2 regions of the Actinoplanes sp. G11-F43 genome follow, and region 2 is predicted to be linked to the other one. Evidence: predicted binding sites of a transcription regulator. Region 2 holds the regulator's gene; the other holds the start of a gene.

Region 1 (15,375 bases), on a different contig from region 2:
ACACGCGGTTCACGGTGACCGGTGACCGGAAACTCACCCTGGACCCCCGGAACGCGAAGCGGATCGCGCTCTCCGTGCCGGATGCCGCCAGCCGTGTCACCTTCGCGGGTGTCTCCGGCGAGTGGGATGCCCCGGGCGGCTGGATCGACCTGTCGGCCGGCGGGTTCGACCTCGACCGGGCCGCGATCGGGCGGATCGCCGGGTCACCGGCCGACAAACGGTTCCTGGGGTCGGTCACCGGCAGCTGGGCCCGGCCCGGCACCGATGGCCTGTTCACCGACAGCCCGGTGACGTACGACCAGACGTACTTCTCGAAGGGTGTGCCGTTCACCGGCCTGACCAGGCGGACCCGGATCGGTGACTACGCGACCCTGCGTACGTCGTACCAGGCAGACGCGGTCGGTGCCACCGCCGGCAAGGCCCATGGCGCCCGGATCGGCCGAGTCTCGCCTGGACACCGCTCACCCCGATCAGCGTGTTGCCGTTCCGGCGCACCGAATACGTCAACGCCGACGCCGGATCCGGTGAGTGGACCGGCATCTTCAACGAGATCTCCCCCACCATCCCGCTCAGCACGGTGATCAGCGAACCGCGGAGACATCAGGCCGGCCGGTCCTACCAGGTTCCGTGGAACACGGCGGTCCGCGCGCACTCCGTGGTCGGCTCCAGCCGCAACGGAGGCTATGTGGTCCGGCTCGGTGACACCCTGCGGGCCGCCCCGCCGACCCACGGTGACGGCGCCGGCCACTTCGGGTTCACCGGCTGGGACAGCGCGCGCACTGCGCTCTACCGCAATCGCGAGCTGGTCGGCGAGCAGCCGGCCGACGCCGCAGTGTGGGAGGTGCCGGCCGGGACGGCCACCTACCGGCTGGAGAGCGCGATCCAACGGGGTGCCCGGTACACCTACTCCACCGAGGTCACCGCCGCGTGGACCTTCACCTCCGGGCACACCGCCGGGCCGGAGTGGACGCCCGTACCGGTCACCACTGTCCGATTCAGCCCACCGGTCGACCTCACCGGCACGGCACCCGCGGGCCGGGCCGTCCGGATCCCGGTGCGGCTGGATCAGCAGATCGCGTCGCGGGTCCGGGCCGTCACGGTCGAGGTCTCCTACGACGACGGGAGTACCTGGCGCCGGGTACCGGTCACCGGATCGGGCACACACCGCACCGTCACCGTGCACCATCCCGTGGCGGCCGGGTTCGTCAGCCTGCGGGCCACCGCGGCTACCAGGGGCGGCACCGCGGAGCAGACCGTGATCCGCGCGTACGCCATCAATTGATCTTGATGGCCGTCCTCCGGTGAGGGGACGGCCATCTCGGGCGTCATCCCTGCGTGCCGGACCCGATGATCTGGTCGATCCAGTCCTTCAGGTTGTCGACGCGCGCGCTGTTCTCCTGCAGCGAGTGCGGGCAGGACGGTCCGTTACTGACCACCGAGACCAGTTCGGGTTCCTGCCACTGCTCCTCGGTGAAGAACGGGCCGCCCGAGTCGAACGGGCACGGGGTGGTGTCCGGCGCGGGGCCGAAACCCTCCACGCCGACGACGTTCGGGGCCACGTTGAGGACGGCGAGCCGCCCCATCCGCAGTCGAGTCTCCTGCACCGGGTCGCTGCTGGTCACCGAGCCGTACCCGGTGAGCCGGAGCACGGCGCCGACCTGCGGTGGGCTGTCCGCGACGGCGATCGGCTCGATCCCCTCGGCCGGGGACGCCAGCCGGGCGATCGCCACGTCGGCGGTCGTCGACTGCCGCACCTCGACCACGTCCAGGGCCACTCCCGGGCCGTCACCCTCGACGTCGGCCTTGCCGATGGTGGCCACCGTGGAATCGGCGACCGGACGATTCACCCGGACCCCGTTCGCGTCCCGGAAACAGTGCCCGGCCGTGATGATCCACTCTTCGGCGATCAGGGCGCCGGAGCAGCCGCTGTCGCGTTTTCCGCCGCTCGCGGTCGGGATCCCGGTCATCACCAGGCGGGTGGAGAACCGGTACTGCCCCTCCGGCACCGGTTCGCCGTTGGCTATCGCGCTGGCGGTGCCGGTTCCGATCACCACGAAAAAGGTCGCCGCCGCCATGGCGAAGGTACCGGCCAACACCCCTGTGACTGTGCGTATCCGCACGATGCCATTTCCTTTCCGAGACGCCCCTGACAACCATCAGAACGGTAAATGCGTCGATCCGGTTCAGGCGCGCCGGGAAACCGGCCCGGAAGGCGGACGGTGTTCTTGCGTTCGGACGGTTCGCCCGCCGGCCTGCGAAAGATCAAAAAGCGCACGGCCGGCTTCGTGCCGGCGACGTTGCCGACGGTGAGGGCCGGTCCCGCCCCAGGACATCTGCTGTGTACGTGGTCAGCAGCGCCGACTACGACCCGGTGACGATGCATTCGGTATTCCCGGCTTCACCGTCAGCAATGGCACCGTCCACAGAAGATCGAGTTCGCCGGGCGGGTGCACCATCCCCGGAACGCGAGCCGGGGATGCGAGAAGGATTCCGTCGACCACCCTCCCCGGCTCATGCGGATGCCGCCGAGCAGCGGCCAGGTCGGCGCCGACGACGGTCAGCCCGAGCCCGGGGACAAACTGACCGAATCGCAGCAACGGCGGGCGGGAACGGCCTGCCGGGAAGCCTTCTTCCACCGTCGGCTGACCGGCGAACAGAGTTTCGAACCGACGCTGAAAGGCCACCGAAAACCGCTTTCCGGAGTGACCGATAACGAAGGATAATCCGCCTGAAAAATCGCCGAAAGAATGCGGTAGCATCGGCGATATCGGCGTTGGGGACTCGGCCTTGTCGAGTTTCCTGGCCTTGTCGGGCGGAGGCGTGATTTGTCGGCGGACGGCGGCAGTGCCCACTGGGGAGACGCCGGTGGGCCACAGGCCGTAACAGAAATCGGTGTGGATCTGGTCGCCGCGGCCCGGGCCGGCGACCGCCGGGCCGCCGAGGAGCTGATCGCCGCGCATCTGCCGATGCTCTACCGGATCGTCGGGCGGGCGCTGGACGGGCATGCCGATGTGGACGACGTCGTCCAGGAGACGGTGCTGCGGGTGCACCGGGATCTGCCGGGCCTGCGGGCGCCGGAGAGCTTCCGGTCCTGGCTGATCGCCATCACGATGCGGCAGATCAGCAGTCGGCTACGGCTGTGGCAGCGGGAACGCGACCGGATCGGGCCGCTGGACGACGCCGCCCGGATCCCGGACCCGGAGGCCGAGTTCGCCGACGTCACCCTGCTGCGGATCGCGCTCTCCACCCAGCGCAGGCAGATCAGCCGGGCGGTCGGCTGGCTGGACCCGGACGATCAGGAGCTGGCCGCCCTGTGGTGGCGGGAGCTGGCCGGCGGCACCAGCCGGCCCGAGGTGACGGCCACACTCGGGGTCGGCGCGGCACACGCCCGGGTCCGCATCCAGCGCATGCGCCACCAGCTGGAACTCTGCCGCCGGCTGGTGGCCGCGCTGGAGGCCAGACCGTCGTGCCCCGGTTTGGAAGCACTCTCCACGGATTGGAACGGAACCCCGTCATCACGGTGGCGCAAACGGTTCGTCAGGCATCTGCGTGGTTGCCCCCGGTGCGGCCCGGCCGGCGCCGGCATGGTCCCGATGGAGCGCTTACTGCCGGGCGCCGGCGCGCTGCTTCTGCCGTTCCCGACGGGCGGTCTCGACCTGCTGACCACAGCCGGCGGAGCCGATCCGCTGCATGCCGGGGGCTCGGGTGGCCGGGGGTGGTTCGCCCGGTCTGCCGGGGCGAAGGTGGCCGCTGTCGTGGTGGCCGGGACCGCGTTCTCCGCCACGACACTGACGACACTGCCCGATCTTCCGTTCGGGGCGGGCTCGACGACGGCGGAGCGCTCTTCGAAGCCGGCCGCAGGACGATCGGATGCCCCGGGTGCGGGCCGGGGAGGGCCGGGCCCGGGCGGGACCGGGTCGAGTACGGAACAACCGGGTTCGCCTGCTGGAGGTGTCGGGCAGATCGGCGTTCCGGGGATCACTGCCGGGAGCCGGGTGGTGATCCGGCCGGCGGACGGGTCGCGTGGCATCGTCGACCTGGCGGGTGACGAGCTGGTCATCGCCGACGGGACGCCCGGCGCGGCGCTCTCCGTCACCGCCGGCCTGGCTGACCGGGAGTGTCTGTCGCTGCGGTATGCGGACGGGCGCTACGTGCGGCACGCCTCGTTCCGGCTTCGGTTGAGTGAGCCGGAGGACAGCCTGCTGTTCCGTGAGGACGCGACCTTCTGTGCTCGACCGGTCGGCGAGACGGTCCGGTTCTCGTCGTTCAACTATCCGGAGCGTTCGGTGCGCGTACTCGATGGGCGGTTGGGTGTGGAATCCGGGGAAGCGGACTCAACTTTTCTGGTCACCGGGTCCTGACGCCTCCCCCAGGAGGGCTCGTACCTGGGTCATCTCGGTGGTCTCCAGGGCGCAGAACGGTGTCCGGTCCAGCATGGCCTGGATGATCTCGCCGCGGACCCGGCGCCCTCGATCGGTGAGGACCAGCACCCTCAGGCGGCGGTCGGAGGGGTCGGTGGCACGGTCGGCCAGGCCGCGGTCGATGAGCTGGTTGGTGACGAAGGTCAGGTTCGAGGCGTTGCAGTAGAGGCGCTCGGCCATCACCTTCATCGATGGTGGCGGCTCCACCGGGTCGAGCAGCCAGAGAGCGTGGGCGGTGGCGGGCGTGAGGCGGTTTGCCGGGCGGCACCGACACGTCCTTCTTCGACGCCGGCACCGCGTCGATCAACCCGGTGTTCGTCGACACTCCCGAGCGGGTCGCGGCGGACATCCTCGACGACCATGCCCGGCGGCGGAGCGCCTCCTACCCGGGACGGTCCACCAACCGGGCGATCACCATGGTGGCCCGATTCCTGCCGCACGGCGCGGTGACCAGGCTGACGGCGACCGTCAACCGCAGACTGAACCTGCATCAGGCCCGCGACCTGGCGGCCTGACGGGGACGGCTGGCAGCCCCGATGGAAGGACTGCCAGCCGGAGAGAACGATCACCTGCCAGGTGGCAGCGGCGGCCGGCGTTCGGAAGCTGGACGTCCCGAAGGGCCGGTTCAAGGTGGAGACCTTCGACGACCCGAACTACGTGGCGAAGAAGTAGGTCGGCGGTTCCGGTAACAGTTCATGGGCCGGAAACATTGACCTCCCTCACGGTACCGGTTACGGTCACGGTTCCAGAGAGCGCTCTCACAGCTCTTTGCGCACCTCACTCCCCCGATCGCACCGTTCCCCATCGGAGGTCCCCAGTGATGACTTCTCCCCCCACGCGCCGGCGTACCCGGCTGGCCGGTTTAGCCGTGGCCGGCGCGGTCGCCGTCGGATCGGGTGTGCTGGCCGTCGTGGTCGGCGCCGGCACCGCCAGCGCGGCCACCATCGGCGCCGGCAGCTACACCGAGACCCTCCCGGCCGGGGCGAAACTGCCGACCGGCTGCGGGACGATCTCCACCAACCCGCGGCAGAATGTGACCGCGAACGCCCCGGCCGGCGCGGTGCCCACCAACGACTGGTGGTCGTCGCTGCTGTTCAAGAAGGGCGACGACTGCAACTTCTCCCAGGCGCTGTACGCCCACCCGGTCGCGTACCGGCCGATCGCCAGCGGACTGGGGCTGTCGTACGAGCAGACCCCGGCGATCAGTGGCAGCCCCACCGGCCTCGGCGAGTACCACTACCCGTACGCGCAGAAGGTCGTCGCGGGTGTCGCGGGCTTGAACGCGCCGAAGGCGCTCGTCGACAACTGGACCGACTGGACCGTCACCCCGTCGTGGAGTGACGGCACCCGCACCCTCAAGGCCACCATCGGGCACGGCCTGCCGCTGTCGTACTACCAGGTCACCGGCGGCGACGCGCTGCTGAGCGTGACCGGGCCGCCGACCGCCTGGTCCAACAGCGGCAACCGGCTCGGGTTCTCCATCGCCGGGCAGGACTACGTGGCGTGGGCGCCGGCCGGGGCCACCTGGACGGCGAGCGGCAACACGTTCCGGTCGACGCTGGCCGGCAAGGGCTACTTCACCGTCGGGGTGCTGCCGACCACCACGGCCGACAGCACCGCTGCGAAGATCGCGCTGGCCGACTCGTGGAACCAGTTCGCGCACAACCACGTGACCGGTACGCGTGTGTCGTACAGCTACAACCAGAACACCGGGACGGTCAACACGACGTACGGGTTCACCACCACCGCCCGTGAGGGCAGCGGCTCCGGCACGGTGATCGGGCTGTACCCGCACCAGTGGCGCTATCTGACCGGTTCAACCCCGTCACCCCGGACGTACGTGTCCCCGCGCGGCCGGATGAAGATCGTGACCGGGACGCAGTTCCAGACGTCGATGAAGTACACCGGTGTGCTGCCGGAGATCCCGGCCGTCGCCGACAACAGCGGCGCGGATCTGACCACGATCACCAACTATCTGAACGCCGAGCTGAACAACCCGGCCGACTTCCGTGGTGACGACACCTACTGGACCGGCAAGGGCCTGGGCCGGGCGGCGCGGATCGCGGAGATCGCCGACCAGCTGAACCTGACGTCGGTGCGCGACAGCGCCCTGCGTGTCATCAAGACCCGGATCACCGACTGGTTCACCGCCTCGGCCGGAAAGACGTCACGGCTGTTCTACTACGACAAGAACTGGGGCACCCTGATCGGGTACCCGGCGTCGTACGCCTCCGACGAGGACCTCAACGACCACCACTTCCACTACGGCTACTACATCGCGGCCGCCGCCACCCTGGCCAAGTTCGACCCGGCGTGGGCGACCACCAGCCAGTACGGCGGCATGGTCGACCTGCTGATCCGGGACGCCAACAACTACGACCGCAGCGACACCCGGTTCCCGTACCTGCGCGACTTCGACATCTACGCCGGTCACGACTGGGCGTCCGGGCACGGCGCGTTCGGGGCGGGCAACAACCAGGAGTCGTCGTCGGAGGGCCAGAACTTCTCCAACGCGCTCATCCAGTGGGGCCAGGCCACCGGCAACACCACCGTCCGGGACGCCGGCATCTGGCTGCACACCACCCAGGCCGCGGCGATCAACGAGTACTGGTTCGACGTCACCGGGGAGAACTTCCCCAGCCAGTGGGGGCACAACTACGCGGCCATCGTGTGGGGTTCCGGCGGGGCGTACGCCACCTGGTTCAGTGGTGAGCACGCGCTGATCGTCGGGATCAACATGCTGCCGATGACCGGTGGCCAGCTGTACCTCGGCGACTATCCGCAGTCGGTGCGGGACACGTACGCCGAACTGGTCCGCAACAACGGCGGCGAACCACAGCAGTGGCGGGACATGCACTGGCAGTACCTGGCCCTCGGCGACGGGGACGCGGCACTGTCGAAATTCCGGGCCAGCGGCGGCAACTACACCTCCGAAGAGGGTGAGAGCAAGGCGCACACCTTCCACTGGATCCGCAACCTGGCCGCGCTCGGCACCGTCGACAAGACGGTCACCGCCAACCACCCGCTCGCCAAGGTGTTCGTCAAGAACGGCGTCAAGACGTACGTCGCCTCCAACATCACCAACAGCGCACTCACGGTGACGTACTCCGACGGGCGTACCCTCGCGGTGGCCGCCGGCAAGACCGCCACCAGCGGCGGATTCACCTGGAGCGGCGGCAACGCCAACGGTGGCGGCGTGGTCAACCCCTCACCCACCCCCAGCAACCCCGGTTGTACGACCGGACCGCTGCTGTCCCAGGGCAAGACCGCCACCGCGTCCAGTTCGGAGAACGCCGACTACCCGGCCGGCAACGCGGTCGACGGCAACACGGCCACCCGCTGGTCCAGCGCCTTCGCCGACCCGCAGTGGCTACAGGTCGACCTGGGCGCCACCCAGAACCTGAGCCGGGCCGAACTGGTGTGGGAGGACGCGTACGCCACCGCGTACACCGTCCAGACCTCCACCAACGGCACCACCTGGGCCACCGCCGCCACGGTCACCAACGGCGACGGCGGCACCGACACGGTCACGCTCTCCGGAAACGCCCGCTACGTGCGGATCAACGGCACGGCCCGGGCTACGCCGTACGGCTACTCGCTCTTCGAATTCCGGGTGTTCGGCACCTGCGGCACGACCACGTCCTCACCCACGGTCACCCCGACCGTGACTCCCGGGGTGACGACGTGGGCGGTCAACACGTCGTACTCCCCCGGCACGATCGTCACCTACAACGGGACGCGCTACCAGTGCCGCCAGGCGCACACGTCGATCGCGGGCTGGGAACCGCCGAACGTGCTGTCCCTCTGGCTGCCGCTGTAACTCCCGATCCGACGGCCGGTAGCGCCCGCTACCGGCCGTCACCTCGTCCGGGCGCACACCGCGGTGGCCAGAACCGCGAGCCCGGCGGCGGCCAGATAGGCCGTCACCTGCCCGCCCGGCACCGCCAGCAGCACGGCGATGCCGATCGCGGTGCCGATCTGCGCGGCCGCGTTGACCAGGTTCTCGGCGGAGTTCGGTGGTGTGTCCGGCCGTAGTTCCCCGGTCAGCCGGCGCACCGTGACGAAGGTGTTCGCGTTGACGGTGAGGACGGCGAAAAGGCTGCGATGCTTCGCCGCCCTTATCCGATTCTCCCTATCGGAATGGATGAGATACGGGCCCAGTACGCCGAACCTCACGCGACACTCCCCCCGGCTGACCACGATCCGGCGCTATCGATACCCACGGATTAGTTGCTGTTGTGCAAATGCCAAGACCAACACCTCCGCCGATTCCAGACTCTGCACGTCCGGACGGGTTGACACCCGCACCGCGAGCTTTGTCGGGTTGCCGACAGACGACTGTGGTGCACATCCGCGGGGTTCTGCCGACAGGAAGGCAGTTCCGTTTCGCAGAGGGGTACTCGATGAAGAGCAGTCTGATGACACTGCGCACCGCCGTGATTCTCACCATCTCGCTGGCGGCCGGCGGGGTGGTCGGCGGTCTGACGTACGTGTCCGGCGAGAACGTCCCGAAGTCGCTGCTCGCCGGCCTGGCCACGGTGCCCGCCGGGGTGGCGTTCCTGCATTCGATCATTCAGCCGGCGCAGGAACGCTCCCGATGATCCACCGGACCGGTTCGCGGCGGAGCCCTCCCCCGGACCGACGGCTTCCAGCAGCCGGAGGGCGACCCGCATGTTCGGGAGATCCGCTAAGACGTGATCGACTGCCCTTCGGAGAGCCGGCGGCACGCCTCCCGGTCGTGGGGCAGCCCGGCACGGGCGAAGACCAGGGAGCAGTTTCCGTTCTTCGAATTCCAGATCTCCCGGTCACCGTTGGCGGCCAGCGCCCCGGCGAGCGCCCGTTGGGCATCGGTGAGCCCCGATCCGTCCCGGATCGTCTCCCCGGATGCCTCCGGGAACCCGAAGGCCACCAGTGCGCCCCAGCTGCTGTCGCAGGCGACCCAACTGTCCCGCCGGACCAGGTCGCATGCCGGCCCGGCGATCTCGTCGAACCCGGCCGCGGTACGAATCGCCGCGGCGACGACATCACCCGGATCGATACCGGGCGGGATCGGCCCGGAAAGGGCTGACCGAATCAGGTCCCGGGCCCGCGGATCGTCCTCATGGAACAGCGCGGCCCGCAACCGTACCCCCGGATCCGGGTCGTCGAGCCGGTCCCGCAGATCCACGCCGAGCCGGCCGAGACAGAACACCCACGACTCCCGCGGCCCCGGATCACGACGCGCACAGTCCCGGAGGAGCGCCACCAGCTCCGCCCGCCGGTCCGCCAGGGACGGCAGCCGGGCGATCGCCGTGATCATGATCGCCCGGTACGCGATCCGGTCCACGGGAGGAGCGGTGAGCAGCGGAAGCACCACCGGGTACGAGGCGGCCACAGCCTCGGCCAGGTCCGGGATGTCGGCCGGCCGATAGTCGATGCCGTCCAGATCGGTCACCGCCAGGGCCGCCGCGCCGAGGAACTCCACCAGCGACTCCACCGTGTCCGGATGTGCCCGCCCCTCGGCGAGCAGCCCCGTCACCACCCGAACCGCGGGCGCGGTGGCGGTCTCCGGAAAGTTCCCGTGCAGCACGGCGACGTCCAGGTGGTACAGCGCCGCCTCCCGAGCCGCCGCATCCCCGAACTCCAGCGCCCGCAGATGCCCCGGGGTGTGCGTGGCCGGCCCGTACGCGTGCCGCAGTTCTCCCCAGTCCATCGGTTTCCTACCGCGGGCTGCGGGAGCCGCCGGACGAGGCCAGCAGCGCGTCCACGACCAGCTCGGCGTCCGCGTCGGCCGGCCCCGCCGGGTATTCCGGAAGCAGATCGTCCCAGACCGGCAGCCAGGAGCCGAACAGCTGACCCTGGCCTTCGGGCCGCCCGAAGAACCGCTGGTGAAATTCGTCCGGGGTCAATGCCATGGCCGCAGCCTAGAGCCACGAACCCGCGTGCCGACATCCGGTGCGTTCCGCGCCGCAACTCACCACACGAACCACGAACCCCGACCGCGTGCCGCGCAACAGTCAGGAACGCACCGCACGTCACCACACGAACCGCGAACCCCGACCGCGTGCCGCGCAACGGTCCGGAACGCACCGCACGTCACCACACGAACCGCGCACCCCGACCGCGTGCCGCGCAACGGTCCGGAATGCGCCGGTAGTCGGCACGCGGGGTGTGGGGGCAGGATGATCACGTGTCTGAACTACCGATCGCCGTGTTCGACGTGGATGGGGTTGTCGCTGATGTGCGGCACCGGCTTCGTCATGTCGCCAAACGGCCCAAGGACTGGGTCGCCTTCTTCGCCGCCGCCGACCGGGATCCGGCGCTCGCCGACGGGGTGGAGCTGGTGCACCGGTTCGCGGCCGATCACCGGGTGGTGTGGCTGACCGGGCGGCCGGAGCGGCTGCGGACGGTCACCGAGCGCTGGTTCGCCGACCAGGGGCTGCCGGCCGGGACGCTGCTGATGCGGCCGGACCATGATCGGCGGCCGGCTCGCGACTACAAGACCGCCCGGCTGCGCCGGCTGTCCCGGGAGGGCACGATCGCGGTGGTCGTGGACGATGATCCGGCGGTGGTGAAACGGCTGACGGTGGAGGGTTTCCCGGTGCGGCTGGCCGACTGGGTGGGTTACGCCGACGCGCTGCGGGAGGCGCAGGAGCGCGACGGCCGTACCTGAGAGTGATCGCCCCGGAATCGGGTAGGCGGCTCCCATGACCGAAGACCGTGTGGTGCTGGTGACCGGGGCGTCGAGCGGGATCGGCCGGGCTACCGCGCTGGCCTTCGCGGGCCGGGGGACGAGCCTGGTCCTGGCTTCGCGGAGCGCGCCGGCCCTGGCCGCTGTGGAACGGGACTGCGTGTCGCGGGGCGCGCGGGTGCTGACGGTGCCGACGGACATCGCCGATCCGGCGGCGGTCGACCGTCTGGCCGGGTCGGCGGTGGAACGGTTCGGCCGGATCGACGTGTGGGTGGAGGCGGTGGCTGTCGGTGTCGCCGGTCCGTTGACCTCGGCGCCGGTGGACGAGATCCGCCGCCTGGTGGACGTGAACGTCTTCGGCACCACGCTGTGTGCCCGCGCCGCGATGACCGTCTTCCGGAAGCAGGACCACGGCACGCTGATCATCGTCGGGTCGCTGCTGTCGATCTTCCCGAATCCGATGATCCCGCTCTATTCGATGGCCAAGTTCGCAGTCCGGGGCCTGGCGCTGAACCTGCGGCAGGAGGTGGCCGGGCATCCGCGGATCCGGGTCGGCCTGGTGTTGCCGGGGCCGGTCGACACGCCCTTCTTCGTGCGGGCCGCCAATCACACCGGGCGGGAGCTACGAGCCATTCCGCCGGCGTACGCCCCCGAAAGGCTGGCCGCCACGATCGTCGCGAGCGCCCGGCACCCTCGACGGCAGGCGACCGCCGGGGTGGTCGGTCATCTGGCGCTGGCCGCCTACCGGATCGCGCCGCACCTCACCGAGACAGTCGTGGCCCGGTGGAGCGCGACCCTGCTGACCAGGTCCGCTCCGGCGGTGGACGGGCCGGGCGCGCTGTTCGAGCCGCCGTCGGCGGGGCGGGTGCACGGCGGCTACCGGCGTGGCCGGCTGCGGCGCGGGCTGGGTGAGCTGATCGGCCGGGTTGTTCGCCGACAGTGAACGCTGGAAGAGGACCGGGACCCGCACAGTTGAGCCGGTTGTACTCAACTTCCCGGAGGTAACCAGTGACCAGCAAGCGACTTCCCGTGCTGTTCCTCGACGATGTCGTCCTGCTTCCGGGCATGGTCGTGCCCGTCGTCCTCGACGAGGCATCCCAGGCCGCCGTCGACGCCGCCCGCACCTCGGCCGGCGATGAGCTGCTGATCGCCCCGCGGCTGGAGGACCGTTACGCCTCGTACGGCGTGGTCGCCACCCTGGAGCAGGTCGGCAAGATCCGTGGCGGTTCCCCGGCCGCCGTGCTGCGCACCGGGCCCCGCGCCCGGATCGGCAGTGGGGTGACCGGCCCCGGCGCGGCGCTGTGGGTGGAGGCCGAGCCGGTCGACGCCGTGACTCCCGGTGAGCACGTGCGTGAGCTTGCCGAGACGTACAAACAATTGGTCGTGTCGGTCCTGCAACGGCGTGAAGCGTGGCAGGTGATCGACTCGGTCAGCGCCATCGACGACCCCAGTGATCTGGCCGACACCGCCGGCTGGGCGCCCTATCTGTCCAACGACCGCAAGCGTGAGCTGCTCGAAACGCCTGATGTCGAGGCGCGGCTGCGGCAGCTGATCGAGTGGACGAAGGACTTCCTGGCCGAGTCCGAGGTCAACGAGACGATCGAGAAGGACGTTCGGGAGAACGTCGAGAAGCGCAACCGCGAGTACCTGCTGCGCGAGCAGCTCAAGGCGATCCGCAAGGAGCTGGGCGAGGGCGAGGCGGACGGCACCGACGACTACCGGGCCCGGGTGGAGGCCGCCGACCTGCCGGACGCGGTCCGTGAGGCGGCGCTGCGCGAGGTCGGCAAACTGGAGCGGGCCGGTGACAACAACCCGGAGGCCGGCTGGATCCGCACCTGGCTGGACACCGTCCTGGACCTGCCGTGGACGGTCCGCACCACCGACAACACCGACCTGACCGCGGCCCGCGCCGTGCTCGACGCCGACCACCACGGGCTGGACGAGGTCAAGGAGCGCATCGTCGAATATCTGGGGGTGCGCGCCCGTCGCGAGTCGCGCGGCCTGGAGACGGTCGGCGGGCGGGGTTCCGGCGCGGTGATCCTGCTGGCCGGCCCGCCCGGAGTGGGCAAGACCTCGCTGGGTGAGTCGGTGGCCCGGACGCTGGGGCGCAAGTTCGTCCGGGTGGCGCTCGGTGGGGTCCGGGACGAGGCGGAGATCCGGGGCCATCGCCGGACGTACGTCGGCGCGCTGCCCGGCCGCATCGTCCGGGCGATCCGCGAGTCCGGTTCGATGAACCCGGTGGTGCTGCTCGACGAGGTGGACAAGGTGGGCAGCGACTACCGCGGCGACCCGGCGGCGGCCCTGCTGGAGGTTCTCGACCCGGCGCAGAACCACACGTTCCGCGACCACTACCTGGACCTCGATCTGGACCTGTCGGACGTGCTGTTCATCGCCACCGCGAACGTGCTGGAGACCATCCCGCAGGCGCTGTTCGACCGGATGGAGCTGATCGGCATCGACGGCTACACCGAGAACGACAAGGTGGCCATCGCCCGTGACTTCCTGATCCCCCGCCAGCTGGAACGCGCCGCGCTCACCGACGGCGAGGTGACCGTCACCGAGGACGCGCTGCGCGAGATCGCCGCGAACTACACCCGGGAGGCGGGCGTACGCTCGTTCGAGCGCCTGCTCGCCAAGGCCTTCCGCAAGGTGTCGCTGCGCGAACTACCGGCCACCGTGGACACCGGTGATCTGAAGGATCTGATCGGGCGGCCGAGGTTCACCCCCGAGTCGGGTGAGCGCACCGCGGTCCCCGGCGTGGCCACCGGACTGGCGGTCACCGGGATGGGCGGTGACGTGCTCTACATCGAGGCGTCGCTGCTGCCCGGCACCAAGGGCGGGCTGTCGGTGACCGGCCAGCTCGGCGACGTGATGAAGGAGTCGGCGCAGATCGCCCTGTCGTACGTCCGGGCGCACGCCACCGACCTGGGCATCTCGCCGGAACAGCTGGACCACCCGATCCACCTGCACGTGCCGGCCGGCGCGGTGCCGAAGGACGGCCCGTCGGCGGGTGTCACGATGGTGACCGCGCTGGTGTCGCTGCTGCTGGGCCGTAACGTGCGGGCCGAGGTGGGGATGACCGGTGAGGTGTCGCTGACCGGCCGGGTGCTGCCGATCGGCGGGGTGAAGCAGAAGCTGCTGGCCGCCCAGCGGTCCGGGCTGACCGAGGTCTACCTGCCGGAACGCAACGAGCCGGACCTGGACGACGTGCCCGCCGACGTCCTCGAGGCGCTGACCGTGCACATCGTGTCCGACGTCCGCGAGATCCTGGAGACGGCGCTGGAGCCGGTCTCGTCGGACTCCCTCGCGGCCGCATAGGTCAAGACTGCCGGGACGCCCGCCGCCACGGGCGTCCCGGCATGCCTCAGCCGGCCAGCGCCGTGGCCACGAACGGTTGCAACTTCGTGGCCAGGACCTGGTGGCCGTGGTCGTTCGGGTGGGTGCCGTCGCCGCTCATCGTCGCGCCGTCCCACCAGCCGGTGGTGTCGACGTAGCTGACCCGGGTGTCGCCGGCCGCCTGCCTGTCGAGCACCGACTGTCGCGTCTCGGCGGCCCAGGAACCCTTGAAGATCCGAAGAGCCAGGATTCTCGCGTACGGGTTCCGCTCGCGGACGATGCGGAGCAGATTGGTGTACCCCGTACGGAAATCGGTGCTGTTGACGCCGTGTCCGGTGTCGTTGGTGCCGATGTTGACGATGACCACGGCCGGTTGATAGCGGTTGAAGTTCCACTCCGGCGCGTTGTCGTTGAAGCTCATCCTGGTGTACCGGTTCTCCAGGCCGTAACAGCGGATGCCGCGGGTGCTCTGGGCGGCGGTGAGTTCGCGCAGGCAGGCACCGCTGAGCGCGATCTGGGTGTGCTGGGTGCCCAGGTTCTCGCCGATGATCCACGGGTAGGCGCTGAGGGCCATGTTCGTCGCGGTGTACCCGGCGGTGATCGAGTCGCCGACGAACTCGACACCCTTGGCGGGCTTGGCCAGCTTGTAGGTGCTCTGCCCGGCCCCGAGGGTGAGCCCCTGGAAGATCGCGTCACCGGTGTAACTGCCGGCCACGATCCGGTACGACACCAGCAGTGTGTGCCGCCCGGCCGCCAGTGGGGTGGGCGTCAGGTTGACGGTGCCGCTGACATTGGTGGCCTTGCGGTACGCGCCACCGTCGATGCTGTACCAGAAGTCGATGGTGTTGCGCTGCCGCAGTGCCACGGTGGTGCCGGTGAACCCGACCCGCAGGTAGGCCCCGGCCCATTGCGGGACATAGGTGCTGCTCCAGCGGCCGACGTACTCGA
Region 2 (15,375 bases):
ATCGATGGCTCCCGCGGGTTCGGCTGGCAAAGAACCTATCGCGTACCGCTGGGGGAGGTGGGCGGACCGGTCCACCTCATCAGTGAACCGGTCCGAAATCGATCAGGAGGGACGCTGCGGCGAATCGCCGTCGGAGTCGTTCTTCGGCGACTGGTCACTCTCCGGAGCCGACGGATCCGGCGAAGCCGGGGTCGTCGAAGCCGGGGTCGTCGGAGTCGGAGCCGGAGACGACGGCGCCACGTCCGACGGGGTAGCCCACGGATCGCTGGGCGGCTCCGGCGCGGCGGGCGGCGGTGACACCGGCGCCGCCGAGGAGGACACCGGGAAGGGCGCGGGCGCCGGCGGCGCGAACGGCGACGGCGTCTCCGGGAACGGCTGCTGCGGGGCCGCCCACGGATCGCTGGAGGGCTCGGTGGACGGCGGCGCGGGCGGACCCGACGGCACCGGGGGAACCGGAGACGGCGGCGTGGCACCCGGCTGAGCCGCCCACGGGTCGCTGGTGGGCTCCGGAGAGGCGTCCGGGACACCGGACGACGGCCGCGCCCACGGATCACTGGAGGGCTCCGCGGAAGGCGCCGGAGCGCCCGGTGCCGCGGACGACCCGGGAGCGCCCGGAGCCCCGGGGAACGGCGTGCCCGGAGCGGGCGTCCCGGCCTGCCCCGGATAGGGCGGCAGACCCGGCGCGGGCTGCCCCGGCTGTCCATACTGCTCCGGCGTGCCGAAGTGGCTGGGCGCCCCGGGCTGCCCCGGGTACGGCGGCGGATATGCCGACGGCTGCTGCGGCTGCCCGTAGGGGCCGGGGTAGCCGGCCTGCGCCGGATATCCGGGATAACCGGGCTGACCGCCCTGGACCGGGTACCCCGGTTGGCCGGGATAGCCCGGCTGCCCCGGGTACTGCGGGTACGGCATCGCCGGGTTCCAGCCCACCGGCTTGCGGAAGAACGCGTTCGACTGCGGCAGCGCCAGCAGGATGATCGCACCGAGCAGGGCCAGCACGATCACCACCGAGGTGGCGGTACCGGCCGGTTCGTACCAGCTGGGAAGCGCGGTGGTGAGTTCGGCGTCGATCTGCTGCTCGCTCAGGCCGCCGGACGACCCGGTGCCGGCCATGGTGCCGATCGCGGTGCCGCCCAGCCCGAACGAGTTGCAGCACAGCCCGAGGCCACCGAAGACCCAGGTGGTGATCCGCGACCCGTTCTTGCCGAGGCCGTTGAAGACCGCCAGCACGGAGACCACGATCGCGATCAGGGCGTAGATGACCGCCGTCCCGACCAGGGCGAAGCCGACGACCGACTCGAGGTCGGTGCCGAGCTCTTCGGCGTCGATGGTGTTCTGGTACGCCCCGGCGACCGAATCCCTGATCGACAGGACCATGACGGCGCTCAGCAGCTGCACGGCGGCGACCACGAACAGCAGTATCGAGGAGAAGGTCACCGTCATCGGCCGGGACGGGGCCGAGTCGGGGACCTGATAAGTCGGTACGGTCACACTGCCCTCCAATAGATCAATTCACGGTATCCGCCGTACGCCAGATCCCGCGACCGAGCCTCACGGTCGGCGAGCATGTGGAAATATCAGGCAACGATGACCCCAAATGACCGCAAAACGTCGCCCGTTCGGGTGGCGTCACGCCTGGACGGCGGACCCTAGACTTCGCTGTGTGGCGTCCACCTGGAAGCAGACCGCTCCAGAGGCACGCCGTGCCCGCATGAGTCGCCCGCCCCGCGCACATCGTTCCGGGGCCGAGGCAGACCGGTGGACGGCGCCACTCCGATTGCGCATGCCGCGTGTCCACACCGCGGCCGCCCCAGACCTAAGGACCGGTGAGTCCCATGCCCCACGCCGACACCCTCGACGTCGTTCACCATGACGACAGCACGACCCGATTCACGGATGTCAGATATCAACTGCACCGCAACGGCATCCGGATCTGGTCCGCGGACGGCGAACACGCCTTCACGGACGTCCTGGTGACACACGCCTACCGCCAACGGGAGGCGGACAAGTAAGAAAAAAGGGGGCCCGACGGGGCCCCCTTTTTCGTCACCTACCGCCGGAAGACCGTCAGGCCGTCCTTGGTTTCGCTCAGGTCGGCCACCACCGTGTCGCCGTCCCGGATCTCCCCGGAGAGCAGCGCCTTGGCCAGCAGATCCCCGATCGAGGACTGGACCAGCCGGCGCAGCGGCCGGGCGCCGTAGATCGGGTCGTACCCGTGCTCACCCAGCCACTCCACCGCGGCCGGCGCCACCTCCAGGACCAGCCGCCGCTCGGCGAGCCGGTCCCGCAGCCGGGCCAGCTGGATGTCGACGATCGCGGTCAGGTCGGCCTTGGTCAGGGCGTGGAAGACCACGATGTCGTCGAGCCGGTTCAGGAACTCCGGCTTGAAGTGCGCACGGACCGCGGCCAGCACCTCGTCGTGCCGTTCCTCGTCGCTCATGGTGATGTCGGCGGTCGCCGAACCCAGGTTCGACGTGAGCACCAGGATCGCGTTGCGGAAGTCGACGGTCCGGCCCTGCCCGTCGGTGAGCCGGCCGTCGTCGAGCACCTGGAGCAGCACGTCGAAGACGTCCGGATGGGCCTTTTCCACCTCGTCGAGGAGCACCACGCTGTACGGCCGGCGGCGCACCGCCTCGGTCAGCTGGCCACCCTCCTCGTAGCCGACGTAGCCGGGCGGGGCGCCGACCAGACGGGCCACCGAGTGCTTCTCGCCGTACTCACTCATGTCGATGCGGACCATCGCCCGCTCGTCGTCGAAGAGGAAGCCGGCCAGCGCTTTCACCAGCTCGGTCTTGCCGACACCGGTCGGGCCGAGGAAGAGGAAGCTGCCGGTCGGCCGGTCCGGGTCGGCGATGCCGGCGCGGGCCCGGCGCACCGCGCCGGAGACCGCCGCGATCGCCTCCCGCTGGCCGATCACCTTGGCCGCGAGCGACTCCTCCATCCGCAGCAGCTTGGCGGTCTCGCCCTCCATCATCCGGCCGGCCGGGATGCCGGTCCACGAGGAGACCACCTCGGCGATGTCGTCGGCGGCCACCTCCTCCTTGACCATCGGCGGCTCGGCGTGCTCCTCCTCGGTCTCGGCGGCGGCCTCGATCTCCTTCTCCAGGGCCGGGATCACCTCGTACAGCAGCCGGGAGGCCTGGAGCAGGTCGCCGTCACGCTGGGCCCGCTCCTGCCCGGCCCGCGCCTCGTCGAGCTGCTTCTTCAGCTCACCGACCCGGTTCAGCCCGCCGCGCTCGCGCTCCCACCGGGCGTTCAGCGCGGTCAGCTCCTCCTCCCGGTCGGCCAGGTCGGCGATCAGCCGCTCCAGCCGGGCCAGGGACGCCGGATCGGTCTCCTTCTCCAGGGCCAGGCGCTCCACCCGCATCCGGTCGACCTGGCGCTGCAGCTGGTCCAGCTCGACCGGCCGGGAGTCGATCTCCATCCGCAGCCGGGAGGCGGCCTCGTCGATCAGGTCGATCGCCTTGTCCGGCAGGAACCGGTCGCTGATGTAGCGGTCGGAGAGGCTGGCCGCCGCGACCAGCGCCGCGTCGGTGATCTGCACCCGGTGATGCGCCTCGTAGCGCCCCTTGAGGCCGCGCAGGATGCCGATGGTGTCCTCGACGGTCGGCTCACCCACCACCACCGGCTGGAAGCGCCGCTCCAGGGCCGGGTCCTTCTCGATGTGCTCGCGGTACTCGTCGAGCGTGGTCGCGCCGACCATCCGCAGCTCACCGCGGGCCAGCATCGGCTTGAGCATGTTGCCGGCGTCCATCGAGCCCTCGCCCTTGCCCGCGCCGACGACCGTGTGCAGCTCGTCCAGGAAGGTCACCACCTGGCCGTTGGAGCTGCGGATCTCCTCCAGCACGCTCTTGAGCCGCTCCTCGAACTGGCCGCGGTACTGCGCGCCGGCGACCATCGCGCCGAGATCGAGCGAGACGAGTTTCTTGTCGCGCAGCGTCTCCGGCACGTCGCCGGCCACGATCCGCTGGGCCAGGCCCTCGACGATCGCGGTCTTGCCGACACCGGGCTCACCGATCAACACCGGATTGTTCTTGGTACGCCGGGAGAGCACCTGCACCACACGACGGATCTCGGCGTCCCGGCCGATCACCGGGTCGATCTTGCCGTCCCGGGCCAGCGCGGTCAGGTCGACGCTGTACTTCTCCAGGGACTTGTAGGTCTGCTCGGGATCGGCGTTGGTGACCCGCCGCTCCCCGCCGCGCACCTGGGGGAACGCGGCGACCAGCGCCTCCTCGGTGGCGCCGGCGTCTTTCAGCACCTGGGAGACCGCGCCGCCGACCCGGGCCAGACCGGCCAGCAGGTGCTCGGTCGACACATACTCGTCCCCGAGCGGCTTGGCGATCAGGTCGGCCGACCCGATCGCGTTGACGAACTCGCGGGACAGGCTCGGCTCGACGGTGCTGGCGCCACGGGCGGACGGCAGCTGCTCGATGGCGCGGACCGCGGCCCGGCGGATGTCGGCCGGATTGGCGCCGACCGCGCGCAGCAGGGCGGTGGCGGTGGACCCGCCGGTGTCGAGCAGTGACTGCAGCATGTGCCACGGCTCGACCGTGGCGTGCCCGCGGCGGCCGGCGTCGGCGACCGCCGAGGTGATCACTTCGCGGCTCTTGGTGGTCAAACGTTCGGTGTTCATCAGCTCCCCTGAACGCACCGGCAGACTTGAGCGTGTTCCACTCAACTCTAGCGCGACGGAACCACGGTGACAGTCACCACCGGCCAGGGTCGCGCATCGGCGGGAACCCGTACCGTCAGGAGACGTGTCACTGTCCCGCCGGCTCCTCCCTCTCGGTCTGGTCTTCCTCACTGTCGGCATCGCCACCGCGGTCGTCGGGCCGTTCCTCGGCCTGTTTCTGAGCAGCGCCGTCCAGGCGAGTCCGATCCAGGTCACCTTCTTCCTGATCACCGCGTCACTCTCGGGCGTGGCCATGTCGTGGGCGATCGGCCGTGTCTCGGACCGGCGGCCGATGCGGCGCACGATCCTGATCGCCGCGGCACTCGCCGGCTGCGCCGGCAGCGGTCTCACCGCGGTGGTCCGCGACTTCTGGGTGCTGCTCGCGCTCACCGCGACGGCCTCCGCGATCGCCGGGTCGCTGTTCCCCCAATCCTTCGCGTACGCCCGTGAGGCGCTGCAACGGGACGACCCGAGCCGGGCGGCCATGGGCATCAGCGCGCTGCGCACCGTGTTCTCGATCGCCTGGGTGGGCGGCCCGTCGCTGGCCGCGTTCCTCCTGGAATCCGGCGACTTCCAGTACGTCTACGGCACCGCCTCCGTGCTGTACCTGGTGGCGGCCCTGCTGGCGGCCAAGTGGCTGCCCGAGGTGGAGGCGCCGGCCCCGCCCCCGCCCGGGGACACCGTCTCGACCCGGGCTCCGTGGCAGGTCTACCCGATCCTGGCCGGTTTCGTGCTGATCCAGACCTCCATGGTGCTCAACGTCCAGGCGATGCCGCTGTACCTGCGCACCGAACTGGACGGCACGGTCGGAGACGCCGGCATCATCCTCGGCATCTGTGCGGCGCTGGAGATCCCGCTGATGCTCGGCTTCGGCAAGCTCTCCACCCGGATGCCACTGCGCCGGATCATCCTGTTCGGCGGGGTCTGCGGCGTCGGGTACCAGGCCCTGGCGGTGTCGGCCTCGTCGGTCTGGATGCTGGCCGCCGCCCAGATCCTGAACGCGATCCTGATCGCGGCCGTCTCCGGGCTAGGCATCTCCTACTTCCAGGACATGATGCCCCGGTTCCCGGGCCGCGCGTCGACGATGTTCGCCAACACCTTCCCGATCGGGCAGATCATGTCGGCGCCGCTGTTCGGGCTGGCCCAGGAGTACGGGTTCCGGCTGGCGTACACCCTGAATCTGGTTCTGGCGGTGTTGGGTCTGCTGATCCTGCTGGCCGTCCGGCCGCCCCGAACGGCGAACGAGACAGCCCGGGTGACGACGAAGAACGCCGTCGACCCGGGCTGATCAGAAGCCGCGGCCCAACCTCAGAAGCCGCGGCCCAACCTCAGGAGACGAGACCCCAGCCGAAGTTCGACTCGGCCGAGGCGCCACCCGGGAAGTTCGCGCCGGTGAGGGCGTACCCCTCCGGCCGGGTCTGACCGACGGCCGCGCCGGGCAGGACGACGACGGCGCCCTCCCAGTCGTAGGTGACCTTCTCGTCCGGAACGCCGACGACCAGGGTGTCACCGCCATGGACGTTGACCAGCCGGGACAGGGTCCAGCCGAATCCGTCCTGCGACTCGTTCGCCCCGGGCACACCGGCCGAGTTCTGGTCGAGGTAGATCGAGCCGGCCGCGACCGGACCGGCGGTGGTGCTGTAGAGCACGTTGATCGCGCCGGTGGCCTGGGCCGTGCCGGCGGTCTCGCCACGGACGCCGATCGCCAGGTCACGCTTACCGTCGCGGTTGAAGTCGACGAGCGCCAGCGCCGTCCCGAAGTAGTCGCCGCTCTCCGAGGTGCCGGGAATGGCGGCGTCGTCCTGGCTGAACATGGCGCCCGGCACCAGGCCGGAGGCGCCCCCGTGGAAGACATGCACCGCGCCGGCGGCCGCCTTCGTGCCGATCCACTCCTGGGGAGCGGAGACGATCAGCTCGTCCCGGCCGTCGCCACCGGTGTCGCCGGTGGTCAGGACGTAACCGAACAGGTCCTCCTTCTCGACGGCGCCGGGCACACCGGGCGAGTCCTGGTCCCACCAGACCGAACCGGTGGTCGACACGCCGGCCGCAGTGCCCGGGAAGACCACGATGCCACCCGCGTCCCGGTTGCCGCCGAGCGCCTCGTTCGGCGCTCCGGCCACCAGCTCGTCCCGGCCGTCGCCGTCGAAGTCACCGGCGGCCACCGACCAGCCGAAGGTGTCGCCCGGCTCGGCCGCTCCGGGCACGCCGGGGCTGTCCTGATCGATCCACTGGCTGCCGGTGCCGCTGATGCCGGCGTCCGAGCCGTAGAGGACACCGACCGCGCCCCGCTGGCCGTCGGTCCACGGGGCGCCGGCCGCGATGTCGTCGAAGCCGTCGCCGTTGAAGTCACCGGCGGCCAGGTCGTAGCTGATTCCCGACTCGTACGCGCCGTCCGGCTGGATCGCGGTCCGGTCGAACCCGATCGCCCGGTCCTTGGTCAGACCCCACTGGCTGCCGTAGAGCAGCAGGAACTTGCTGCCCGAGGCGGCGCTGACGGCGAGGTCGGCGTAGCAGTCCCCGTCGAAGTAGCCGCTCGCCAGCGCCTCCCCGAGACGCATGCTCCCGTTGAAGCCCTCACCGACGCTGGTGGGATGCCCGGTGAAGGTCACCGGGCCGAGCGAGCCCTTGCCGACCCCGGCTGCCGACCCGTAGGCGACGTTGACCGCGCCCTGCCACGGAACGTCCTGGATCGGCTCGTACCGGTTGTGGGCGCCGACGGCGAGATCGCCGAACCCGTCACCGTTGAAGTCACTCGGCACCCGTGCGCAGGCGGCCGAGGCCGGTGTGGCGGCCGGAACCACCAGAAGCGGCGCGGCCAGCAGAGCGACAAACAATCGACGCATCGACATTTTCCTTTCCCCGTTGTACGCGAGACGATACCCGACGTGTAGGACGGCTCCGTAGCGTCGTAACGGGAGCCACGCCCGATCCTGGCCGGTGCCGCGCGCGGGATCTTTCACCCCACTACTGTGAGATCGTGCGTGTACGGGTGGAACAGACTCCGCTGCCGGGTATCGGCGTCCGCCATGACCTGGTGACCTCGTCGGGTCGGACGGTCGGGGTGGTGTCCCATCGCAACGGCCGCCGCGACCTGGTGCTGTACGACGTGGACGATCCGGACTCCAGCCTGGCCTCCATCCCGCTGACCGACGACGAGGCCGAGGCCCTGGCCGACGTGCTCGGCGCCTCACTGATGCTGGGACAGCTCGCCGGGCTCCGGCAGCAGGCGGCCGGGTTGCTGACCGAGCAGATCGCATTGCCGGCCGGCTCCCGGTTCGTGGGCCGGCGGCTGGGTGACACCCAGGCCCGCAGCCGCACCACCTCCTCCATCGTGGCGGTGCTGCGCGACCGGGAGGTGATCGCCTCACCCGGTCCGGAGTTCCGTTTCGAGGCGAATGACGTGGTGGTGGCGGTCGGCACCCGCCAGGGCCTGGACGGCGTGACCGCCATCCTGGCCGGCGACGACGACTGAACGCCGTGCAACACCACACGACGATCCTGCTCATCGAGATCGGCGCGCTCCTGTTCGGCCTCGGCATGCTCGGTCGTCTGGGGCGTCGTTTCGGCCTCTCCCCGATCCCGCTCTATCTGCTGGCCGGCCTGGCGTTCGGTCAGGGCGGGCTGATCCCGCTCTCGGCCAGCGAGGAGTTCATCGCGATCGGCGCCCAGATCGGCGTGATCCTGCTGCTGGTGATGCTGGGCCTGGAGTACTCCGCCGACGAGCTGGTCGGCAACCTGCGCTCGGCGGCCCCGGCCGGGCTGATCGACATGCTGCTCAACGCCCTGCCGGGGGCGGCGTTCGCGCTGCTTCTCGGCTGGGACTGGAAGGCCGCGCTGGTGCTGGCCGGCATCACCTGGGTGTCGTCGTCCGGCGTGATCGCGAAGGTGCTCGGCGACCTGGGCCGGGTCGGCAACCGGGAGACCCCGGTGATCCTCTCGGTGCTGGTCATCGAGGACCTGGCGATGGCCTTCTACCTGCCGCTGGTGACCGCGGTGCTGGCCGGTCTGGGTCTGGCCAGCGGGCTGAGCACGCTGAGCGTCGCGGTGGTCACGGTGGTCGCGGTGCTGGTGGTGGCCATCCGGTACGGCGGGGAGATCAGCCGTTTCATGTCGGTGAAGGATCCGGAGGCGCTGCTGCTGAGCGTGCTCGGCCTGACCCTGTTCATCGCCGGTGTCGCCGGGGAGCTGAAGGTCTCCGAGGCGGTCGGGGCGTTCCTGGTCGGCATCGCCATCTCCGGCCCGGTCGCCCATCACGCCACCGAGATCCTGTCGCCGCTGCGCGACCTGTTCGCCGCGGTCTTCTTCGTCTTCTTCGGGCTCTCCACCAATCCCTCCGACATCCCGAAGGTGATCCTGCCCGCGCTCGGGCTGGCCGTGCTGACCATGTCCACCAAGGTGGTGACCGGCTATCTGGCGGCCCGGCGGGCGGGGATCGCGCTGCCCGGCCGGTGGCGGACCGGTCTGGCGCTGATGCCACGCGGCGAGTTCTCGGTGGTCATCGCCGGTCTCGCGGTGTCCTACGGGGTCGATCCGCGGCTGGCTCCACTGGCTGCCGCCTATGTGCTGATCACGGTGGTCACCGGCCCGCTCCTGGCCCGTTTGACCGACTACGCCTGGTTCAAGGAACTGCTGCGCAAGCGCATGGCGGCACAGCGGGCGGCACTGAAACCGGAGTGACCTGCGTCTCTTTGAGAAACGCCCTAAGTTACTGTCAGGTATCCGAATGTGAAGCCTTGACACTTCCGTCTCAGCTTGACGCACGCTACCGTTGCGCGGCGACGACTCTGAGTATTGGGACGTTCGGCACCATGGCCGGCGGGTAATGCCGGCCGTGAAGCGAACGGTTGAGTGAGGCGGCGGCGTGAGCGTGCGTGAAGCGACATTCCTCGGTTTCGGTAACCCTGTCGATCCACGGCCCGACGAGATTCAGGCCTGGGCATACAGCCCCGACACGGTGCCGTTGCACACCATGCCGAAAGACTGGGATCTGCTGATCTCCGGCGATGTGCTCGGCCCGACGCTGTTCGAACTGGCCATGGACCGGCAGTGCCCGGCCCGCCGGTTCGCGCAGCACTGCATGTACATCTACGCCGCGGACGGGGTGCGGCAGAACGCGAGCGGGCAGCGCAAGCGCCGGCTCAAGAAGTTCGTGGAGCGCGCGGAGGAGGTCGGCGACGAGCCGATGCAGATCTGGGCGCACAACTGCCGGGTGCTGATGACCCGGCCGGAGAGCTTCGACCACCACGACTGGATGGAGGGCGGCCTGGTGCGCTATCCGCGCCGACTGGGCCTGTTCAATCGCCGATGACTACTTAAAGTAGTCACGCGGTTACCACAAACGGTGACGGCGGCCCCTTCCGAGAGAGGGGCCGCCGTTTCTGTCATCTATCCGGGGAGCGCCGGGGACGCCAGACGACCAGAGCCGTCGACTGGGTCTCCTGCCGGACCAGATCGCGCCCCGAGTAGGGACTCATCGCCTCCAGCCGGGCGACCCGGTCGTACGCCGCCTGCAGTTCCTGCTCCAACTCGGCGACCCGGTGCTGGAGGTCGCCGACGAGCTGTTCCAGCCCGATGATGCGTTTGACCCCGGCCAGGTTGACGCCGTCCTCCTGGCTGAGCCGCTGCACCTCACGGAGCAATGCCACATCGCGCTCGCTGTACCGCCGACCGCCACCACCGGCCCGGCCGGGCTGCACCAGCCCGAGCCGGTCGTACTGCCGGAGGGTCTGCGGATGCATCCCGGCGAGCCGTGCGGCCACCGAGATGATCAAGACTTTCGCGTCGGAGGCCTGTTCTACCGAGATGCTGATCTCTTCATACATGTGCCACCTCCCGTGCGGGTCTAACCAGCCCGGCGCAGACGGGCGTCGAGCCGGTCCCGCGCGGGCGGCGGGGTGAGCTTGGCGAAACTCTCCAGCGCGTCCTTGGCCTCGCCGGACACCCCGGAGGGGATCTGCACCTCGACCGTGACGATCAGGTCGCCGGCCTGACCCTCTTTACGGACCACGCCCTTGCCCCGGGCCCGCAGTTTCCGGCCGCTCGGAGTGCCGGGTGGCACCCGCAGCGTGACCGGACCGTCCAGGGTGGGCACTTTCAGGTCGGTGCCGAGCACGGCCTCGGCGATGGAGATCGGCACGACCAGGGTGAGGTCGTCGCCGTTGCGGCCGAACAGGTCGTCGGGGCGCACCTTGACCTGCACATACAGGTCGCCGGCGGCACCGCCGCGATCGCCCGGCTCACCCCGGCCGCTGAGCCGGATCCGCTGCCCGTCGGCGACACCCGCCGGGAACCGGACGTTGATCGTGCGGGTCTTGGTGACCCCGCCGGAGCCACGGCACTCCGGGCACTTCTCGTCCACGATGCTGCCCGAGCCCTGACAGTCACGGCACGGCTCGGAGAAGCTGAACGACCCCTGATTGCTGGAGATCAGGCCGGTGCCGTGGCATTTCGTACAGGCCCGGGGGGTGGTGCCGGGTTTCGCCCCACTGCCCCGGCAGGTGTCACAGGCGCCGGGCGTCCGCAGGGTCAGCGGCAGGGTGGTGCCCTGGACCGCCTGGGTGAAGTCGAGGGTCACCTCGGTCTCCACGTCCCGGCCGCGCTGTGGCCCGCGCCGGGCCGGCCCGCCCTGTTGCTGGCCGCCGGAGAAGATCGAACTGAAGATGTCGGAGAAGCCGCTGCCGCCGAACCGCCGGTCGGCGCCCGCCTGCCCGCCCGCTCCGGAGAAACCGCCGAACAGGTCCGACGGGTCGAACTGGGTGCCGCCGGCACCGCCCCGGGCACCGCGCCGGAACGCGCCCGAGCCGAACAGCGAGCGCATCTCGTCGTACTCTTTGCGCTTCTTGTCGTCGGCGAGCACGTCGTACGCCTCGGAGGCCGCCTTGAACTTCTCTTCCGCTTCCTTGTTGTCTGGGTTGCGGTCGGGATGCAGATCGCGGGCGAGCTTCCGGTACGCCTTCTTGATCTCGTCGGGGGTGGCAGACCTGTTCACGCCGAGCACGGCGTAGAAGTCCTTCTCCAGCCAGTCCTTCGAGCTCATCTCAGTCCACCTCCTCGACTCGGCGACGTCCCGCCCGCCGGCGAACCGGCGGGCGGGACACAGTCACTGATTTCACTCCGGATCGGCGACCGCGACCAGCGCCGCGCGGAGCAACCGCTCGCCCAGCGTGTAGCCCCGGCGCATCACCTCGACACAGGTCGCCTCGGTGACGTCCGCGGACGTCAGATGCGCGACCGCCTCGTGCCGGTTCGGGTCGAAGGGGTCACCCTTCTCCCCGAACGCCACCAGACCCAACTTGCCGGTCACTGCGGTGAGCTGCTCGGCCACCGAGGCGAACGGGCCGACCAGGTCACCGTGCTCCCGGGCCCGGTCGATGTCGTCCAGAACCGGCAGCAGGTCGGTGAGGACCTTGCCGGTCGTCTGCTCGGCCGCCGCACCCCGGTCGCGGTCGACCCGCTTGCGGTAGTTGGCGTACTCCGCGGTGACGCGCTGAAGGTCGTGAGTCCGCTCGTCGAGCTCGCTCCGCAACGCCTCCAGCTCGGCACCGAGGCCGGGCTTGGGCTCTTCGGCCACCACGGCCGGGGTCTCGTCGTCCTCCTCGGGAGCCCGGTGCGCGCCGGCCGGCTTGGACTTCGCCGGCTTCTTCGCGGGCTCCTCGGCGGGGGTCTCCTCGGCCGTCACGTCGATGTCGCCCTGGATGACTTCCCGCTCGGCCGCCTGACCGTCGTTCTCGTCGTCCTTGGCACTCACTTCTTGTCGTCCTCCACGATCTCGGCGTCGACCACGTCGTCACCGCCGGCCGCCGGGCCGGTGGTGCCGGCGCCAGCGCCCGGAGCGGCGCCGGGAGCGCCACCCGCGGCGGCCTGCGGGGCCTCACCCTGGGAGTAGAGCAGCGAACCGGCCTCCTGGGAGACCTGGGACAGCCGCTCGTGGGCCGACTTGATCTTCTCGATGTCGGTGCCACCGAGGGCGCCACGCAGCTCGCCGAGCGCCTCGTTGATCTTGGTCTTGTTCTCCTCGGGGAGCTTGTCGCCGCTCTCCGCCAGGAACTTCTCGGTCTGCCACTGGAGCTGCTCGGCCAGGTTGCGGGCCTCGGCGTCCTCGCGGCGCTTCTTGTCGTCGTCCGCGTGCTCCTGAGCGTCGCGCATCATGCGCTCGATGTCGTCCTTCGGCAGCGCGGAGCCGCCGGTGATCGTCATCTTCTGCTCCTTGCCGGTGCCCAGGTCCTTGGCGGACACGTGCACGATGCCGTTCGCGTCGATGTCGAAGGAGACCTCGATCTGCGGAACGCCACGCGGGGCCGGCGCGATGCCGCTGAGCTCGAAGGTGCCGAGCTTCTTGTTGTTCGACGCCATCTCGCGCTCGCCCTGGTACACCTGGATCAGCACGGACGGCTGGTTGTCGTCAGCCGTGGTGTAGACCTCGGAGCGGTGCGCCGGGATGGTGGTGTTGCGCTCCACCAGCTTGTGCATGATGCCGCCCTTGGTCTCGATGCCCAGCGAGAGCGGGGTGACATCGAGCAGCAGGACGTCCTTGACCTCGCCCTTGAGCACGCCGGCCTGGAGCGCGGCGCCGACGGCGACGACCTCGTCCGGGTTGACGCCCTTGTTCGGCTCGCGGCCGATCAGGCTGTTGACCAGCTCGGTGACGGCGGGCATCCGGGTCGAGCCACCGACCAGGATGACGTGGTCGATGTCGGAGAGCTTGACGTCCGCGTCGCGGATCGCGGCCTCGAACGGGCCCTTGCAACGGTCCAGCAGGTCCTGCGTCATCCGCTGGAACTCGGCGCGGCTCAGCGTCGTGTCCAGATGCAGCGGGCCGTTGGCGCCGGCCGTGATGTACGGCAGGTTGATGCTGGTGGTGGTCGCCGCGGACAGCTCGATCTTGGCCTTCTCGGCGGCCTCGCGCAGACGCTGGAGGGCCATCTTGTCCTGCGAGAGGTCGATGCCGTGCTCGCCGCGGAAGGTCTTGACCAGGTGGTCGATGACCCGCTGGTCCCAGTCGTCGCCACCGAGCAGGTTGTCACCGGAGGTCGACTTGACCTCGATGACGCCCTCGCCGAGCTCCAGCAGCGAGACGTCGAAGGTGCCGCCGCCGAGGTCGAAGACCAGGACGGTCTGCTCCTTGGAGCCCTTGTCCAGGCCGTAGGCCAGCGCGGCCGCGGTGGGCTCGTTGACGATGCGCAGGACGTTCAGGCCGGCGATCTCACCGGCCTCCTTGGTGGCGGTGCGCTGCGCGTCGTTGAAATACGCCGGGACGGTGATGACCGCGTCGGTGATCTGCTCACCCAGGTAGGCCTCGGCGTCCCGCTTCAGCTTCATCAGCACACGCGCGGAGATCTCCTGCGGGGTGTACTGCTTGCCGTCGATGTCGATGGACCAGTTGGTGCCGATCTCCCGCTTGACCGAGCGGATGGTCCGGTCGGGGTTCGTCACCGCCTGACGCTTGGCGACCTCGCCCACCAGCACCTCGCCGTTGCGGGCGAAGGCGACGATCGACGGGGTCGTCCGTGAGCCCTCCGCATTGGCGATGACGGTGGGCTCGCCTCCTTCCAGAACGCTGACGCAGGAGTTCGTGGTGCCGAGGTCGATGCCGACCGCACGTGCCATGGTGTTCCTCGCTTCTCACCGCTTGGGTTCACTTGATTACAAAGGTTGAGTGGAACCGACTCAATGATGCCACGGTGACACGTACCGTCAAATCCAAGTTGAGTCCCTCGGGCGCAAGTCGGCGCGGGAACAGGGCACCGGCACATACCTGTCAGGTCACGGCATGCCGGGACCCGGTTGTCCTGGATGCATAGATCGTGCACGCTTGACCCGTGACGACGCACGGAGACGCGGTCGGTCCGTCGGCCCAATCCGCCGTCCCCGCCGTAACGAATGAGAAGCAGCAGGTGAAGGCGGCCATAGACCCATCAGATCGTACGGGCGGTGGCCGGGTCAGTCCGGCGAACCCGGAAGTCCCGCCCCAGCTGGGGCGCCTCGCGACCGGGCTCAGCCGGCTACGGGCGGCGCTCGGCGCTGCCGCGTACCCACTGGAGCTGCCGTCCGCGGACGAGGCCCGGCGGGTCGGCGAGGCCCTGTCCGCCCAGCTCGACGACTATCTCCTGCCCCGGCTGGCCCGGCTCGACGCACCACTGCTGGTGGTGGTCGGCGGATCCACCGGCGCGGGCAAGTCGACCCTGGTCAACAGCCTGGTGCAGACCCCGGTGAGCACCGCCGGGGTGCTCCGCCCGACCACCCGGTCCCCGGTCCTGGTGACCCACCCGGACGACGTGCAGTGGTTCGCGCCCGGCGGGATCCTGCCCGGTCTGACCCGCACCGGCCAGGCGAGCACCGCCTCGGACACCATCCAGGTGATCACCACCCCGACCATCGGCCCCGGCCTGGCCCTGCTGGACGCGCCGGACATCGACTCGGTGGTGGACCGCAACCGCAAACTCGCCGCGCAGCTGCTGGCCGCGGCCGATCTGTGGCTGTTCGTGACCACCGCCGCGCGGTACGCCGACGCCGTCCCCTGGGAGATGCTCACCACCGCCCGGCTGCGCGGCACCGTGGTCGCCCTGGTCCTGGACCGGGTGCCGACCGACGCGGCCGGGGAGATCGCCGCCCACCTGGGCGAGATGCTGACCGCCAACGAGCTGGGCTCGGCACCGCTGTTCGTGCTGCCGGAGACCACCCTGGACCAGCGCGGTCTGCTGCCG

The links. The regulator HspR, encoded in region 2, represses chaperone genes until heat shock. The targets are predictions, from matches to a motif close to TTGAGTNNNNNNNACTCAA.
Region 1: lon (endopeptidase La) is a predicted target of HspR. The motif match lies at 12,064-12,082, and genes of this name have one in related genera.

Annotation. Positions count from the first base shown of each region.
Region 1 is NZ_JBNZCE010000009.1:2,823-18,197, reverse strand. Features, by position in the region: gene ACQ0O7_RS10175 (hypothetical protein) at 1-581, shown strand, start outside; gene ACQ0O7_RS10170 (hypothetical protein) at 476-1,282, shown strand; gene ACQ0O7_RS10165 (S1 family peptidase) at 1,326-2,096, opposite strand; gene ACQ0O7_RS10160 (hypothetical protein) at 2,349-2,960, opposite strand; gene ACQ0O7_RS10155 (sigma-70 family RNA polymerase sigma factor) at 2,895-4,361, shown strand; partial or broken gene ACQ0O7_RS10150 (MarR family transcriptional regulator) at 4,335-4,658, opposite strand; gene ACQ0O7_RS10145 (hypothetical protein) at 4,676-4,936, shown strand; gene ACQ0O7_RS10140 (glycosyl hydrolase) at 5,242-8,241, shown strand; gene ACQ0O7_RS10135 (hypothetical protein) at 8,280-8,597, opposite strand; gene ACQ0O7_RS10130 (hypothetical protein) at 8,825-9,022, shown strand; gene ACQ0O7_RS10125 (hypothetical protein) at 9,109-10,113, opposite strand; gene ACQ0O7_RS10120 (hypothetical protein) at 10,121-10,315, opposite strand; gene ACQ0O7_RS10115 (hypothetical protein) at 10,591-11,073, shown strand; gene ACQ0O7_RS10110 (SDR family NAD(P)-dependent oxidoreductase) at 11,108-12,034, shown strand; gene lon (endopeptidase La) at 12,157-14,409, shown strand; gene ACQ0O7_RS10100 (GDSL-type esterase/lipase family protein) at 14,456-15,375, opposite strand, start outside.
Region 2 is NZ_JBNZCE010000001.1:112,023-127,397, reverse strand. Features, by position in the region: gene ACQ0O7_RS00610 (hypothetical protein) at 1-2, opposite strand, end outside; gene ACQ0O7_RS00605 (hypothetical protein) at 103-1,488, opposite strand; gene ACQ0O7_RS00600 (hypothetical protein) at 1,833-2,009, shown strand; gene clpB (ATP-dependent chaperone ClpB) at 2,048-4,633, opposite strand; gene ACQ0O7_RS00590 (sugar efflux transporter) at 4,758-5,960, shown strand; gene ACQ0O7_RS00585 (FG-GAP repeat protein) at 6,001-7,515, opposite strand; gene ACQ0O7_RS00580 (cation:proton antiporter regulatory subunit) at 7,650-8,144, shown strand; gene ACQ0O7_RS00575 (cation:proton antiporter) at 8,210-9,349, shown strand; gene ACQ0O7_RS00570 (hypothetical protein) at 9,534-9,980, shown strand; gene ACQ0O7_RS00565 (heat shock protein transcriptional repressor HspR) at 10,054-10,494, opposite strand; gene dnaJ (molecular chaperone DnaJ) at 10,515-11,708, opposite strand; gene grpE (nucleotide exchange factor GrpE) at 11,781-12,419, opposite strand; gene dnaK (molecular chaperone DnaK) at 12,416-14,278, opposite strand; gene ACQ0O7_RS00545 (ABC transporter) at 14,491-15,375, shown strand, end outside.